DNA from 2 places in the Streptomyces sp. NPDC059679 genome. Region 2 is predicted to be linked to the other one. Evidence: riboswitches for the same ligand, from Rfam matches in the RefSeq annotation. Region 2 holds a riboswitch; the other holds the start of a gene.
What was found. A riboswitch is a leader RNA that binds a small molecule or an ion and turns the genes downstream of it on or off. The one in region 2 is predicted to bind S-adenosylmethionine.
Positions count from the first base shown of each region.

Region 1: it holds a riboswitch for S-adenosylmethionine, as region 2 does, so the genes downstream of both, ACFV2X_RS39195 (aminotransferase class V-fold PLP-dependent enzyme) here and thrC (threonine synthase) in region 2, are expected to answer to the same signal.

Region 1 covers NZ_JBHWES010000052.1:68,986-76,342, forward strand. The annotation lists gene ACFV2X_RS39180 (hypothetical protein) at 1-56, opposite strand, end outside; gene ACFV2X_RS39185 (rhomboid family intramembrane serine protease) at 229-942, shown strand; gene ACFV2X_RS39190 (Lrp/AsnC ligand binding domain-containing protein) at 939-1,220, shown strand; gene ACFV2X_RS39195 (aminotransferase class V-fold PLP-dependent enzyme) at 1,237-2,652, opposite strand; SAM riboswitch class IV at 2,854-2,971, opposite strand; gene trpD (anthranilate phosphoribosyltransferase) at 3,061-4,134, opposite strand; gene ACFV2X_RS39205 (cytochrome bc complex cytochrome b subunit) at 4,375-6,006, opposite strand; gene ACFV2X_RS39210 (Rieske 2Fe-2S domain-containing protein) at 6,003-7,058, opposite strand; gene ACFV2X_RS39215 (c-type cytochrome) at 7,055-7,357, opposite strand, start outside.
Region 2 covers NZ_JBHWES010000016.1:100,988-108,344, forward strand. The annotation lists gene ACFV2X_RS19425 (extracellular solute-binding protein) at 1-795, shown strand, start outside; gene ACFV2X_RS19430 (DUF3263 domain-containing protein) at 939-1,157, shown strand; gene otsB (trehalose-phosphatase) at 1,297-2,151, shown strand; gene ACFV2X_RS19440 (trehalose-6-phosphate synthase) at 2,232-3,692, opposite strand; gene ACFV2X_RS19445 (glucosyl-3-phosphoglycerate synthase) at 3,767-4,714, opposite strand; SAM riboswitch class I at 4,883-5,027, shown strand; gene thrC (threonine synthase) at 5,045-6,367, shown strand; gene ACFV2X_RS19455 (MoaD/ThiS family protein) at 6,469-6,747, shown strand; gene ACFV2X_RS19460 (cold-shock protein) at 7,194-7,357, shown strand, end outside.

The DNA.
Region 1 (7,357 bases), on a different contig from region 2:
TTGCCGCACAGGGTGCAGCGCCAGCGAGTCTCGGCTGTCGGCAAGGGCACGGCCATGGCGTCATCGTCCTCATCGTCTGGGTCGCCTTGATTCCACTGTGGCACTCGGCGTGCTGTAACCCTACGGCCTGAGCCCCGCCCCGCGCCGGGGCCGGTGCGCTCCCCGGACCCACCCCCGCGGCGGCGAGGCACTCTGGGCAGGTTGAGCCCGGTACGCGATGATCTGCCCATGATCGAGACGTCGGAGGGGCCCGGCCGCCGCCCCCTGATGACTTACGCCCTCATCGCGTCCTGTTGCCTGATCTTCGCCTACGGACCGGCCTCCGGCCTCAACCCCGGCTACGGCACGGGAGGCGAGCTGCTACGGGCCCAGACGGGCTACTTCGAACGGTGGGGGGTGGTGCCCAGCGCGCTGTGGAGCGGCGCGCCCGCCGAGCCGCTGACCCCGCTGTCCGCACTGTTCGTCCACGGCAACTGGCTGCACCTGCTCGGCAACATGCTGTTTCTCTACGTCTTCGGGGCGATGGCCGAGGAGCGCATGGGGCGGATCCAGTTCGCGCTCTTCTACCTCGCCACCGGCTATCTGGCGCTGCTCGGTTACGCCGCGGCGCATGCCGGCTCCACCCAGACCCTGGTCGGCGCCTCCGGGTCCATCTCCGGGGTCCTGGGCGCCTTTCTGTGGCTGTTTCCCCGGGCCCGGGTGACCAGTCTCTTCCCGTTTCTGTTCTTCCTGCCGCTGCGCTTCCCCGCCTGGGTGGTGCTGATCTTCTGGTTCGCGCTGCAGTGGCTGGCAGCCCGCGGGGCCGACGACCGCCCCGGCGTCGCCTACCTCGCCCACCTCGTGGGGTTCAGCCTCGGGTTCCTCTACGCGTGGGCCCGCTTCGGGCGGACGACTAGAGTGAGCAGGGCAGTCAGGTCCAGCGAGGGAGAAAGCCAGCCGTGATCACTTCGATCGTGCTCATCAAGACCAGCGTGGACCAGATCCCCGAGATCGCCGAGCAGATCGCCGCGCTCGACGGTGTGAGCGAGGTCTACTCGGTCACCGGAGCACACGATCTGATCGCGATGGTGCGGGTGGCCCGGCACGACGACCTCGCGGACGTCATCCCGGGCCGGATCAGCAAGGTGCCGGGCGTGGCCTCCACCGAGACCCATATCGCCTTCCGCACCTACTCCCAGCACGACCTCGAGGCCGCCTTCGCGATCGGCCTCGACGGCTGAGCCCTCTCGCGGGACGTCATCCGCGGTCCGGGACGCAGCGCCCGTCCTCGGTGCGGTAGCTCCACTTCGCACCGTCCCGGACCAGCTCCTTCACCGCGCCGACGAACCGCTCGACGTGCTCGTCCGGGGTGCCCGCGCCAAAGCTGACCCGGATCGCGTTCAGCGACCGCTCCCCCGGCGCGGCCTCCGGGGCCCCGCACTCGCCCGCCTCCCCGGGCTCGCCGCCCAGCAGCGTGCGCACCAGGGGATGCGCGCAGAACAGGCCGTCGCGTACGCCGATGCCGTACTCCGCGGAGAGCGCGGCCGCGAAATGCGAGCTGTTCCAGCCCTCCACGACGAACGAGATGACGCCCACCCGGGGCGCGTCATCCCCGAACAGCGACAACACCCGCACCTCGGGCACCTCAGCCAGCCCCGCGCGGACCTTGCCGATCAGCTCCCGCTCCCGCGCCACCAGGGACTCGAACCCGGCATCGGTCAGCGCCTTGCAGGCCGAGGCGATCGCGTACGCCCCGATGACGTTCGGCGAACCCGCCTCGTGCCGGGCCTCGGTGGTGTGCCACTCCACGTCCACCCCACCGTGATCCTTACGGGCCACCTTGCGGCTGGCGCCCCCGCCCGCCAGATACGGCCGGGCCTTCCGCAGCCAGTCCGCCCGCCCCGCCAGCACCCCGGCCCCGAAGGGCGCGTACAGCTTGTGCCCGGAGAACGCGACCCAGTCGACGTCCAAGGCCGCGATGTCCACGGGGTGATGCGGGGCCAGCTGCGCGGCGTCCAGCACGATCCGGGCGCCGTACGCATGGGCCACCTCCGCCAGCTCCCGCACCGGCCACAGCTCACCGGTCACATTCGAAGCACCGGTCACACACACCAGCGCGGCACCCCCCGTGGCCCCGTCCGCCGCCTGCTCCTTCGCCCGCCAGCCGGCCAGCGCCCGCTCCAGCGTGTCAACGGCCTGCCTCGGGGAGCGCGGCGCGCTCAGATAGCCGACCTCGACGTCCTCTCGCTGCTGCCACGGCAGCAGCGAGGCGTGGTGCTCCGTCTCGAACACGAACACCCGGGTGCCCTCAGGGAGGGCGGCGGCGAGGAGGTTGAGCGAGTCGGTGGTGGCCCGGGTGAAGATCACCTGGTCGTCGGGGCGGCAGCCCAGGAAGGCGGCGACATCCCTGCGGCTGTTCTCGAACAGATCGGTGGACAGCTGTGAGAGATACCCGGCCCCGCGGTGCACGCTGCCGTAGTACGGGGCGTAGGCCGCGATGTCGTCCCACACCCGCTGCAGGGCGGGGGCGCTGGCGGCGTAGTCCAGCGCGGCGTAGCTGACCTCGCCGCCGGTCACGAGCGGGACGAGGACATCGCGGCCGAGGACGGGCAGCGGGGAAGTGGTGGCGGCGGAGGTGGAAGCGGTGTCGGAGGCAGCAGCGGTCGCGGACATGGCGAAGTCTCCCGGGAGGACGAAGAGGTGAATGCGTCACGCGCGGGCAGGCGGCAGCCCACCGCCGGGCACGTGGAGAAGAAACTCACCGCACGGAACAGGACCGTGCGAAATGAGGGGAAAAGGGGCCATCGGCCCTAGCGCATTCGCTGCATCACGGAAGAACTCCCTCGACAACCAGGACCCCTGGGTTCCGCGAGGGGTCCGCGCTTGCCGCAGACCTCGTTGCCTGCGACCTGGTCATCACCCGGGGCACCCCGCCACGGACGGAGGGTTGCCGGACAGCGGGCCGGGGCCGTAGTCGCTGTCACTCGTGACCTGCGCAGGAGTATGCCACGCCCCGTCACCAACCGGGACCCCTGTCCGCGATACGGACAGGGGTCCCGTGGGGCCTCTCGAGAATCGGGGCTACGCGTTCGTGGCCAGTACCCAGCGTTCCAGCGAGGCCCGGGCCGCGCCCGAGTCGATGGATTCGGCTGCCTTCTCCATGCCCGCCGCGATGCGCTCCGCGAGGGGCTTGCCGCCCGGGCCGCCCTCCAGGGCGACCAGGGCGGCCGCCGAGTTGAGCAGTACCGCGTCGCGGACCGGGCCGCGTTCCCCGGCCAGGAGGCGCCGGGCGACGTCCGCGTTGTACGAGGGGTCGGCGCCGCGCAGGGCGTCCACCGGGACGAGGCCGATGCCGACGTCGCGCGGGTCGAAGGTCTCCTGGCGTACGGTGCCGCCCTCGACCACCCATACCTGGGAGGTCGAGGTGACGGTCAGCTCGTCGAGGCCGTCGTCGCCGCGGACGACCAGCGCGGAGGTGCCGCGCTCGGCGAGCACACCGGCCATGATGGGCGCCATCCGGGCGTCCGCGACCCCGGTGGCCTGGGCGCGTACTCGGGCCGGGTTGGTGAGCGGGCCGAGGAAGTTGAAGATGGTGGCGATGCCGAGTTCGCTGCGCGCGGTGCCGACATGGCGCAGCGAGGGGTGGAACTTCACTGCGAAGCAGAAGGTGATGCCGGCTTCTTCCGCCACCTCGGCCACCCGCCGCGGGCTCAGGTCCAGGTTGACGCCGAGCTTGGCGAGGACGTCGGAGGAGCCGCTGGCGGAGGACGCGGCGCGGTTGCCGTGCTTGACGACCTTCGCTCCGGCGCCCGCCACCACGAGGGCCGACATGGTGGAGATGTTGACGGTCTTGGCCCGGTCGCCTCCGGTGCCGACGATGTCGACCGTCTCCCCGGGGACCTCGATCACGTTCGCGTGCTCGTACATCGTGCGGACCAGACCGGACACCTCCGCCACGGTCGCGCCCTTGGCGCGCAGCGCGACCGCGAAACCGGCGATCTGTGCGTCGCTGGCCTCGCCGCGCATGATCCGGTCCATGACCCAGGCGGTGTCGTCGGCGGTGAGGTCGTGGCCGAGCAGCAGCGAGTCGAGTACGTCCGGCCAGGTGCGGGCCGTCGCGCGGTTGTCGCCTCCGGCTGGGGTCACAACGTCCATGGTCCGCTCCTGGATCTCGGCTGGGCAGGGATGGGTCCGCGCAGTTCAGCTGTGCAGCGGCTGGCCCCTGGCAAGCCTATCGGCGCGGGCGGGGCACGCGGTCCCGTGCCCGGGTCCCGGACAGCCCGCGGGCCCGTCAGGAAGCCCGGGGCCCTGCACGGCCCAGGGCCCCGGGCCGGACCGTGTGGTCCGGGCCGGGGCCCTGGTGTGTGGCGTACAGCTGAGGTGTTCGCTCAGAGATCAGTGGTGGCCGTGGCCGCTGGTGATCTCCTTGTACTCCTCGGTGGTCGGCTTGGGGATCACGTTGTCCTCGCCGTAGTAGCCCTTGGACAGCTTGGCCCGGAGCTTCTGCGAACCCTTTATCTTCCGGCGGACACCGTTCTCGTCCACCGCGGGGCCGACCTCGTACGGCTTGGGCTGCTCATGCTGGGTGAGCTTGTGCAGGTCCTCCTGCGACAGCGGCTCGTGCACCTCGATGAACTCGCCGTGTGGCAGCCGCTTGATGATGCCGGTCTCGCGGCCGTGCAGCACCTTGTCCTTGTCGCGCCGTTGCAGACCCAGGCAGATCCGCTTGGTGACGATGAAGGCCAGCACCGGTCCGGCGAAGAAGCCGATCCGGACGAACCAGGTGATCGAGTTGATCGACAGGTGGAAGTGGGTGGCCCACAGGTCGTTTCCACCACCGACCAGCATCACCAGGTAGGCGGTCAGCCAGGCGACACCGAAGGCGGTCCGGGTCGGGACGTTGCGCGGGCGGTCCAGGATGTGGTGCTCGCGCTTGTCGCCGGTGATCCAGGACTCGATGAAGGGGTAGACCCCGATCGCGAAGAGGACCAGCGGGAAGAGCACGATCGGGATGAACACGCCCAGGACGAGTGTGTGGCCCCAGGCGTTGATCTCCCAGCCGGGCATCACTCGGACCAGACCCTCGGCGAAGCCCATGTACCAGTCGGGCTGGGCGCCGGTGGACACCTGGTCCGGCCGGTACGGTCCGATGGCCCAGATCGGGTTGATCGTGGCGACCGCGGAGAGGATCGCGATCACGCCGAAGACCAGGAAGAAGAAGCCGCCCGCCTTGGCCATGTAGACCGGCAGCAGGGGCATGCCGACCACGTTCTTCTCGGTCTTGCCGGGGCCCGGGTACTGCGTGTGCTTGTGGTAGAAGACCAGGATCAGGTGCGCGACCAGCAGGCCGAGCATGATGCCCGGCAGCAGCAGGACGTGGACCGGGTAGAGCCTGGGGATCAGGTCCATTCCGGGGAACTCGCCGCCGAACACGAACATCGAGATGTAGGTGCCGACGACCGGGATCGACAGGAACACACCCTCGATGAACCGCAGACCGGTGCCGGAGAGCAGGTCGTCGGGGAGCGAGTAGCCGGTGAAGCCGGTCAGCATGCCGAGGAAGAACAGCAGGAAGCCGAAGAGCCAGTTGATCTCGCGCGGCTTGCGGAACGCGCCGGTGAAGAACACGCGCATCATGTGCACGAGCATCGCGGCGAGGAAGATCAGCGCGGCCCAGTGGTGGATCTGCCGGATCAGCAGACCGCCGCGCACCTCGAAGCTGATGTCGAGCGTCGAGGCGAACGCCTCGGACATCCGCACGCCCTGCATCGGGACGTACGGGCCGTGGTACGTGACCTCTTCCATGCTGGGGTGGAAGAACAGCGTCAGATACACACCCGTGAGGATGATGATGATGAAGCTGTAGAGCGCGACCTCACCCAGCATGAAGGACCAGTGGTCCGGGAAGATCTTGCGCATATTGGCCTTGGCCAGGCTGTAGACGCCCAGTCGGCCGTCGGCCCAGTCGGCCACGCGCTCGCCCGCGGGGGCCTTGCGGCCGCGCTGCGTTTCAGTTGCAGTACTCATCCGCGCTCCCAGAATGCAGGACCGACGGGCTCCGCGAAGTCGCCCTTGGCTTCGAGGTAACCGTCCTTGTTGACGCCGATCCGCAGCTGCGGCAGGGCGTGCCCGGCCGGGCCGAAGATCACGCGGCCACCGTCGGAGAGGTCGAACGTCGACTGGTGGCACGGGCACAGGACGTGGTGCGTCTGCTGCTCGTACAGGTTGATCGGGCAGCCGACGTGGGTGCAGATCTTCGAGAACGCGACGATGCCGTCGTGCGACCAGTCCAGCTCGCGCTTGTCCTTGATGTTCTCCGGCTGCAGCCGGACCAGCATCAGGGCCGCCTTGGCGATCTGCGTCTGGAAGTCGTGGTCCGACTCCTTCATGCCCTCGGGCATGGCGAAGGTGAGCGAACCGACCGCGATGTCCTCGGGGCGCAGCGCCAGCATGGTGTTGTAGTTCATCAGGCGCTTGCCCTTGGCCCACTTGGTGTGCCGGAGCTTGTCCTGCGGCAGCGGGCCGAGGTCGCGCAGCAGCACCAGGCCGGCCAGCGGCACCAGGGTCAGCGCGCCGAAGAGGGTGTTCCGGGCCAGCTTGCGCCGGCCGAAGCCGGACTCGGCGGCGCCGGCCGCGAAGTCCTCCAGGACCTTGGCCTTGACCTCGGGTGCGGCCTCGATCGGGTGACGCTCGTCGGCGACCTCCACATCGGACATCAGGGTGCGGGCCCAGTGGACCGCGCCCGCGCCGATGGTGAACAGCGCGATGCCGAGGGTCAGGCCGAGCGAGAAGTTCAGCGCGCTGATGTGGCCGAGCGGGAAGACATAGATGATCTTGTCGACCGGGAAGGCCACATACGAGGCGATGAAGGCGATCGTCGCCAGCATCGAGATCGTGAACAGCAGCGCGATCGTGCGCTCGGAGCGCTTCGCGGCGCGCTCGTCGATGTCCTGCTGGCGGTGCTCGTGCGGGGGCAGACCCGGGTCGGCGAACGGATTGCCGGCCGCCTCTACCTCGCCGCCCTTTTCCTGCTCGTGTGGCAGGTTGGCGTCTGGTTGTGAAATGTCGTGGCTACTCATGACTTCTTGGCCTTTGCGGTCCGGGCGGCGACCCAGATGGTCAGGACGATCATGGCACCCATACCGAAGACCCAGCCGAACAGACCCTCACTGACCGGGCCCAGGCCGCCGATCTCCATACCGCCGGGGGTCTTGCTCTTGTCGCTGTTGACCGTGTCCAGGTAGGCGATGATGGCCTTCTTCTTCTCCTCCGGCATCACGGTGTCCGGGAAGGAGGGCATGTTCTGCGGGCCCGTCTGCATGGCCTCGTAGAGGTGCTTGGGGGAGATGCCCTCGAGGGACGGCGCGTACTTGCCGTT
Region 2 (7,357 bases):
GACGAGGCCGGCGTCACCTCGGTGCCGGAGACCTGGGCCGAGCTCAAGGACGCCGCCGTCAAGCTCAAGGCGATCGGCGTGAAGATCCCCTACGGGCTGCCGCTCGGCCCCGAGGAGTCGCAGGGCGAGGCCCTGATGTGGATGCTCGGCGGCGGTGGCGGCTACGCCGACGCCAACGGCAGCTACACCATCGACTCGACCGAGAACATCAAGACCATGGAGTGGTTGCGCGACGAGCTGGTCGGCAAGGGCCTGACCGGCCCCGACGCCCCGGGCCGCACCAACCGCCAGGACATCTTCGACGCGTTCACGCGTGGCGAGGTCGGCATGCTCAACGGCCACCCGACCCTGATGCAGCAGGCGGACGGCCACGGCATCAAGTACGGCACCGCGCCGCTGCCCGGCCGCGACGGGAAGTCCAGAGCCACCATGGGCGTCGCCGACTGGGTCATGGCCTTCAAGCAGAACGGCAACCGCCGGCAGGCCGGGCTGTTCCTGGACTTCCTCTACAGCGAGCAGAACGTGCTCGACTTCACCAGCCAGTACGACCTGCTGCCGGTGACCACCAAGGCATCCGCCGCGATGCGCGGGGACCGCAAGTACAAGCGGCTGTGGAAGTTCCTCGACGAGCTGGGGACGGCGCAGTTCTACCCGGTGGACAAGACGTCCTGGGCGACGGTCCAGTCCGACCTGAAGAAGAAGCTCGGTTCGGTCGTCTCCAAGGGCGGCGACCCGGCGGGCGTGCTCAGCGAGATCCAGCGCCAGGCCGACGCGCTGGAGACCACGGCGGGCTGACGATGCAAGGCGAGCAAGGTCAGCAAGGCGAGCACGATCAGCAAGGCCGGGCCCGGGACGGGCATGCGGAGGAACGCGCGGCCGGTCCCGGTGACGCGGCCGGGGCGCCGGGCGAGCCGGTCGCGCCAGGCGAGGCGGCCGGGCTGTCCGAGCGGGACCGGGCCGTGCTCGCCGTGGAGCGGCGCGGCTGGCCGGGGCCCGGTGCCAAGGAGCGCGCGATACGCGAACAGCTCGGTATCTCGCCGACCCGCTACTACCAGCTCCTCAACGCCCTCCTGGACGACCCCCGCGCCCTCGCCCACGACCCGGTGACCGTCAACCGGCTGCGCCGCGTGCGCGCGGCGCGGCGCGAACGCCGGTGACGCGCAGCGCCTGGCTGTCCCGCCGCAGCTGTCAGGGGCGGCGCCGGATGTCGGCGTCGGGCACCGGCCGCCGACCCGGAACCGGCCACTGACGCGGGCCGCCCCACCTCCCCACCTCCGCGGCGATAGGGTCGGCCGCATGGGCAGCCACCCTCTTCCCGTACCCACGACCGCGGCCGGCCGTGACGGCCTCGCGGCGATCCTCGAGCGGCCCGGAGAGGCCATCGCCGCCTTCGACTTCGACGGCACCCTCGCCGATATCGTCCCCGACCCCGACCAGGCGCGCGCCCACCCCGGCGCCGCGCCGGCGCTCTCCCGGCTCGCCCCGGGGCTGCGCTCCGTCGCGGTGATCACCGGCCGTCCGGCCGCCCTCGCCGTGGCGTACGGCGGCTTCGCCGAGACCGACGGCCTCGACCACCTGGTGGTCCTCGGCCACTACGGCGCCGAGCGCTGGGACGCCGCCGACCGCGAGATCACCGCCCCGCCCCCGCACCCGGGCGTCGCGGCGGCCCAGGCCGAACTCCCGGACGTACTCGCCGCGGTCGGCGGCGCGGGCGGCGCCACCGTGGGCGCCACCGTGGAGGAGAAGGGGCGCGCCGTCGCCGTCCACACCCGCCGCGCCGCCGACCCGCAGGGCGCCTTCGAGGCGCTGCGCGAACCGCTGCGCCACCTCGCCGAGCGGCACGGGCTGATCGTCGAGCCCGGCCGCCTGGTGCTCGAACTGCGCCCGCCGGGCATGGACAAGGGCGTCGCCCTCACCGAGTACGTACGGGAGACCGGGGCCACGGCGGTGCTGTACGCGGGCGACGACCTGGGGGACCTGGCCGCGTTCGCGGCGGTGGAACGGCTCAGGTCGCAGGGGGTGCCCGGGGTGCTGGTGTGCAGTGGCAGCACCGAGGTCACCGAGCTGGCCCGGCGCGCCGACCTGGTGGTCGACGGCCCCGCGGGGGTCGTGGACCTGCTGACGGCCCTGGCCCGGGCGATCGGGCACTGAGGAGCCGTGCGTGAGCCGCGGGCGTCAGACCTTTCCGGGCCGCGGGTGGCAGACCCGCGGCCCTCACCGAACCCCCGGCGTCAGGTCTCCGTCAGCTCCCGCAGCTGCGCGAGGAACCACTGCGCGGGCGGCAGCGCCGTCGCCGCGGCCACCAGCCGCTTCGTACGCTCCGCCCGCTCGCCGTCCCCCATCGACAGCGCCTCGTGCAGCGCCCGCGCCGTCGCCTCGATGTCGTACGGGTTGACTACCAGCGCGGCCTCGCCCAGCTCCGCGTACGCCCCGGCCTCCCGCGACAGCACCAGCGCGCAGCCGCGCTCGGAGACCACCGGCACCTCCTTGGCGACCAGGTTCATCCCGTCCCGGATCGGGTTGACCAGGGCCACGTCGGCCAGCCGGTAGGCGGCCAGGGACCGCGCGAAGTCGTCCTTCACATGGAGGGCGACCGGCTGCCAGCCCTCCGTGCCGTACTCGGCGTTGATCCCGGCGGCGACCAGCCGCACCTGCTCGGTGTAGTCGCGGTAGACGGCCAGGTCCTGGCGGGAGGGGTAGGCGAAGGCGATGTGCACCACGCGCTCCCGCCACTCGGGGCGGGTCTCCAGCAGCCGCCGGTAGGCCAGCAGCCCGCGGACGATGTTCTTGGACAGCTCGGTGCGGTCCACCCGGACGACGGTTCTGCGCCCGGGGCCGATCTGCGCGCGCAGCGCCGTCAGCCGCTCGTCGACGTCCGCGGCCCGCGACCGCTGGAGCAGGAAGTCCGCGTCCGCGCCGAGGCCGTGCACGCCCAGCCGGGTCTCGCGCCCGTCGAGGCGCACGGACAGCCGCGCGCCGTCCCGCACCACCTCCGCGCCGAGCACGGCCGCGGCGCAGTCGGCGAAGGCCAGGGCCCAGCGCTCGGTGAGGAACGCGGCGCGGTCACCGCCGAGGATGCCGCGCAGCACGCCCGCCGCCACATCGTCCGGCAGCAGCCGGTAGTAGTCCGGGGGCGCCCAGGGGGTGTGCGAGAAGTGGCCGATCCGCAGGTCGGGCCGCCGCTCGCGGAGCAGCCCTGGCACCAGCGCCAGGTGGTAGTCCTGGATCAGCACGGCCGCGCCGTCGGCGGCCTCCTGGGCGAGGGCGTCCGCGAAGGCCGCGTTGTACGCCTCGTAGGCGTCCCACTGGGCGCGGAACTCCGCGCCGAAGACGGGTTCGAGCGGCGTCTGGTAGAGCAGGTGGTGGACGAACCACAGCACCGAGTTCGCGATGCCGTTGTACGCGGCGTCGAAGACCTCCGGCGCGATGTCGAGCATCCGCACCAGCTGCCCGCCGGTGTCGCCCGCGTCCAGATGCCCGGTCCCGGCCCGCCCGGCCGCCTCGCGGTCGCCGTCGCCCAGCGCCGCGCAGACCCATACGGCCCCGGCGTCCGGCCCTATGGCACTGAGACCGGAGACCAGCCCGCCGCCGCCGCGCTTGGCGTCGAGCGAACCGTCCTCCCGCAGGGTGTAGGAGACCGGGCCGCGGTTGGACGCGACGAGGACCTGTGCAGCACTGTGCTCAGAGGCCATGTCGCGTACCTAGCCACCTCATGCGTCGCGCAAACGTGCGTGCGGTTTCTTGCCCCGGTCGGGGCAGGCGGGTGTCACGCCGCCCGCCGCTCCACATACTCCGGGATCTCGATCATCGGCGGCCGCTCCTCCGTGTCCACATCGCTGGTCCGCGCCACAAAACCGGCCTCGCCCCGGTCGAACTGGGTCAGCCGCGGCCGCACCAGATGCCCGCGGGCCAGCCGCAGCTGGGCCGTGCGGTAGATCGTGGCCGCCATCCGGCCGAGCGCCTGCGGGTCCTGGTGGCGGTGTTTGCGCACGCCGAGGTCCACCTGGGCGAGCGCGTCGAGCCCGACCGTGTGCAGCGAGTCGATGAGAATGGCCAGCTCCACCCCGTATCCGACGGGGAACGGCAGCCGTTCCAGCAGCGAGCGGCGCGCCGCGTACTCACCGCCGAGCGGCTGTACGAACCCGGCCAGTTGCGGCCAGTGCAGATTCAGCAGCGGCCGGGCGACCAGCTCGGTGACCCGTCCGCCCTGGCCTGCGGCGCCACCGAGCGGCCGGTCGTACATCCCCTTGACCAGCTGTACGTCCGGGTCGGTCAGCAGCGGGCCGACGATCCCGGAGACGAAGCGGGCGTCGAATTCGCGCAGGTCGGCGTCTATGAAGCAGATGATGTCGCCGCTGGTCGCCAGCAGCGAGCGCCACAGCACCTCGCCCTTGCCGGGCAGCGTCGGCAGCTCGGGCAGCAGGGAGTCCCGGTGCACGACCCTCGCCCCGGCCGCCGCGGCGACCTCGGCGGTGCGGTCGGTGGACCCGGAGTCCACCACCACCAGCTCGTCGACCAGCGGCGCGGCCTCGCCCATCAGGTCGCGGCGGATGGCCGCGGCGATCTCGCCGACCGTCGCCTCCTCGTTGAGGGCGGGCAGGACGACGCTCACGGTCCGGCCCGTGGCGCGCTTGGCGGCGAGCAGGCGCGTCAGCGGACGGTCGTCGGCGGACCAGGACCGCTCCTTCAGCCAGCGCTCGACATCTTCCAGCACGGCCATGCCTCCCTGTTGTGGATCGCGCGCGTCAGCTGTGATCCATCTCGCGCTTCGGACGACTATCTCAACCATCAGGGCCTTCGGTTACAGTCTTGAACAGCGCACGTGACCGCTGTATGTCGGGGGTCCCGTGCGATAAACACGCCGGCTCGGCCGGCGTCATACCGCTCATCCAGAGGGGCAGAGGGAACGGCCCGTTGAAGCCCCGGCAACCCTCCAGCCAGTCCTGATTCGTCATGCGAAGCGGGGCCCGGCTAGGGAAGGTGCCAATTCCGGCTCGCGGCGAGATGCGCCGTGAGGAAGATGAGGAGAAAGGGCCTCGCCTCCATGGCTGTGCAAGCTGTCGAAAGCTCTACCGGATCCGCTGATTCCGCTGGTTCTGCCGGTTCCGCTGGTTCCTCCGTCTCGCTCGGGCCCGCCGTCGCCCTGTCCTGTCGCGAGTGCGGGGAGCGTTTCCCCCTCGGCCCCATTTTCGCCTGTGCGGAGTGTTTCGGACCGCTCGAAGTCGCGTACGACCTGCCGACCGGCGACCCCGAGGGGCTGCGCAAGCGGATTGAGGCCGGGCCGAACAACATCTGGCGCTACGCCCCGCTGCTGCCCGTCCCGGCGGACGTGGCCGACAAGCCCAACATCAACCCCGGCTTCACCAAGCTGGTGAAGGCCGACAACCTGGCCCGCGAGCTGGGGGTGACCGGCGAACTGCACATCAAGGACGACTCCGGGAACCCGACGCACTCCTTCAAGGACCGCGTGGTCGCCCAGGCCGTCGAGGCCGCCCGCGCCTTCGGCTTCACCACCCTCTCCTGCTCCTCCACCGGAAACCTCGCGGGCGCGGTCGGCGCCGCGGCCGCCCGGGCGGGCCTGCGCTCCTGCACCTTCATCCCGCACGACCTGGAGCAGGGCAAGGTCGTCATGGCCGCCATCTACGGCGGCGACCTGGTCGCCATCGAGGGCACGTACGACGACGTCAACCGCTTCTGCAGCGAGCTGATCGGCGACCCGGCGGGCGAGGGCTGGGGCTTCGTCAACGTGAACCTCCGCCCGTACTACGCGGAGGGGTCCAAGACCCTCGCGTACGAGATCTGCGAACAGCTCGGCTGGCGGCTGCCGGACCAACTGGTCATCCCGATCGCGTCCGGCTCGCAGCTCACAAAGATCGACAAGGGGCTGAAGGAGCTCATCGCGCTCGGCCTCGTCGAGGACAAGCCGTACAAGATCTTCGGAGCCCAGGCCGAGGGCTGCTCCCCGGTCTCCACCGCCTTCAAGGCCGGCCATGACGTGGTGCGGCCGCAGAAGCCGAACACCATCGCCAAGTCGCTGGCCATCGGCAACCCGGCGGACGGGCCGTATGTGCTGGACATCGCGCGCCGCACGGGCGGGGCGGTGGAGGACGTGAACGACGAGCAGGTCGTCGACGCGATCAAGCTGCTGGCCCGTACGGAGGGGATCTTCGCGGAGACCGCGGGCGGGGTGACCCTGGGCGTGGCGAAGAAGCTGCTCGAGAACGGGGTGCTTGACCCCACCCTCACCACCGTCGTGCTCAACACCGGAGACGGCCTCAAAACGCTTGACGCGGTCGCCCCGACGACTGGGCCCACGGCGGTGATCCGCCCGAGTCTCGACGCGTTCCGCGAGGCTGGTCTGGGCTGAATCGGCTCGGCGCATAGCTCGGCTCTTACCAGCTGGCTTGAATTCGCCCCTCGAATTCGCCCTCGCTTCCCGCAGCACTTCCCACAGAAGGTGAAACCCGCATGAGCGTCAATGTCCGGATCCCCACCATCCTCCGCACCTACACCGGCGGGCAGGCCGAGGTCAGCGCCGAGGGGACGACCCTTGCCGAGGTTCTGACGGACCTGGACCGCAACCACCAGGGCATCGCGGCCCGCGTTCTGGACGACACCGGCAAGCTGCGCCGTTTCGTGAATGTCTACGTCAATGACGACGATGTGCGCTTCGCGGAGGGCCTGGAGACGGCGACCCCGGACGGCGCCGGAGTCTCGATCATTCCGGCGGTCGCGGGCGGCTGCTGAGCCGGTCCTGACCCCGCCCTGACCGCGGCTTAAACGGAATACATGACCCCGGGTTAAACGGAATCGCCCCGTCCTGATAGAAACGGACGGGGCGATTCCGTGTCTTGAATCGCGATACAGTTGAAGGGATCCCCCTAGTGTCGGCGCCGCGTCGGCCGCATATGAGAACTCGTCAACTTGTGCGTGAAGTGTGCGCGTGAATTGCCGGGTTAATCCCTTATGTCCGACCCGGCTTGCCCCGGATTCACGGGAATTTGCCACTTATTACCGTTCGACCGTCGCCAGAATTCTCGTCCGATTGACCTGTTGCACAGGGCAGTTGGACAGATACATTCAGCGGCGGTCGACGCGTTCCGGCGCACACCCCCCTCGACTCGGGGGGTGAGGTCTGACCCGGGTCCGCGGAGTGCGGTCCTGCGCAAGGGCCAGCAATAGGGGAGTTAGGAATGGCTCAGGGCACCGTCAAGTGGTTCAACGCGGAGAAGGGGTACGGCTTCATCGCGGTCGACGGTGGTGCGGACGTGTTCGTCCACTACAGCGCGATCCAGATGGACGGCTACCGCACCCTCGAGGAAGGCCAGCGGGTCGAGTTCGAGATCTCGCAGGGTCA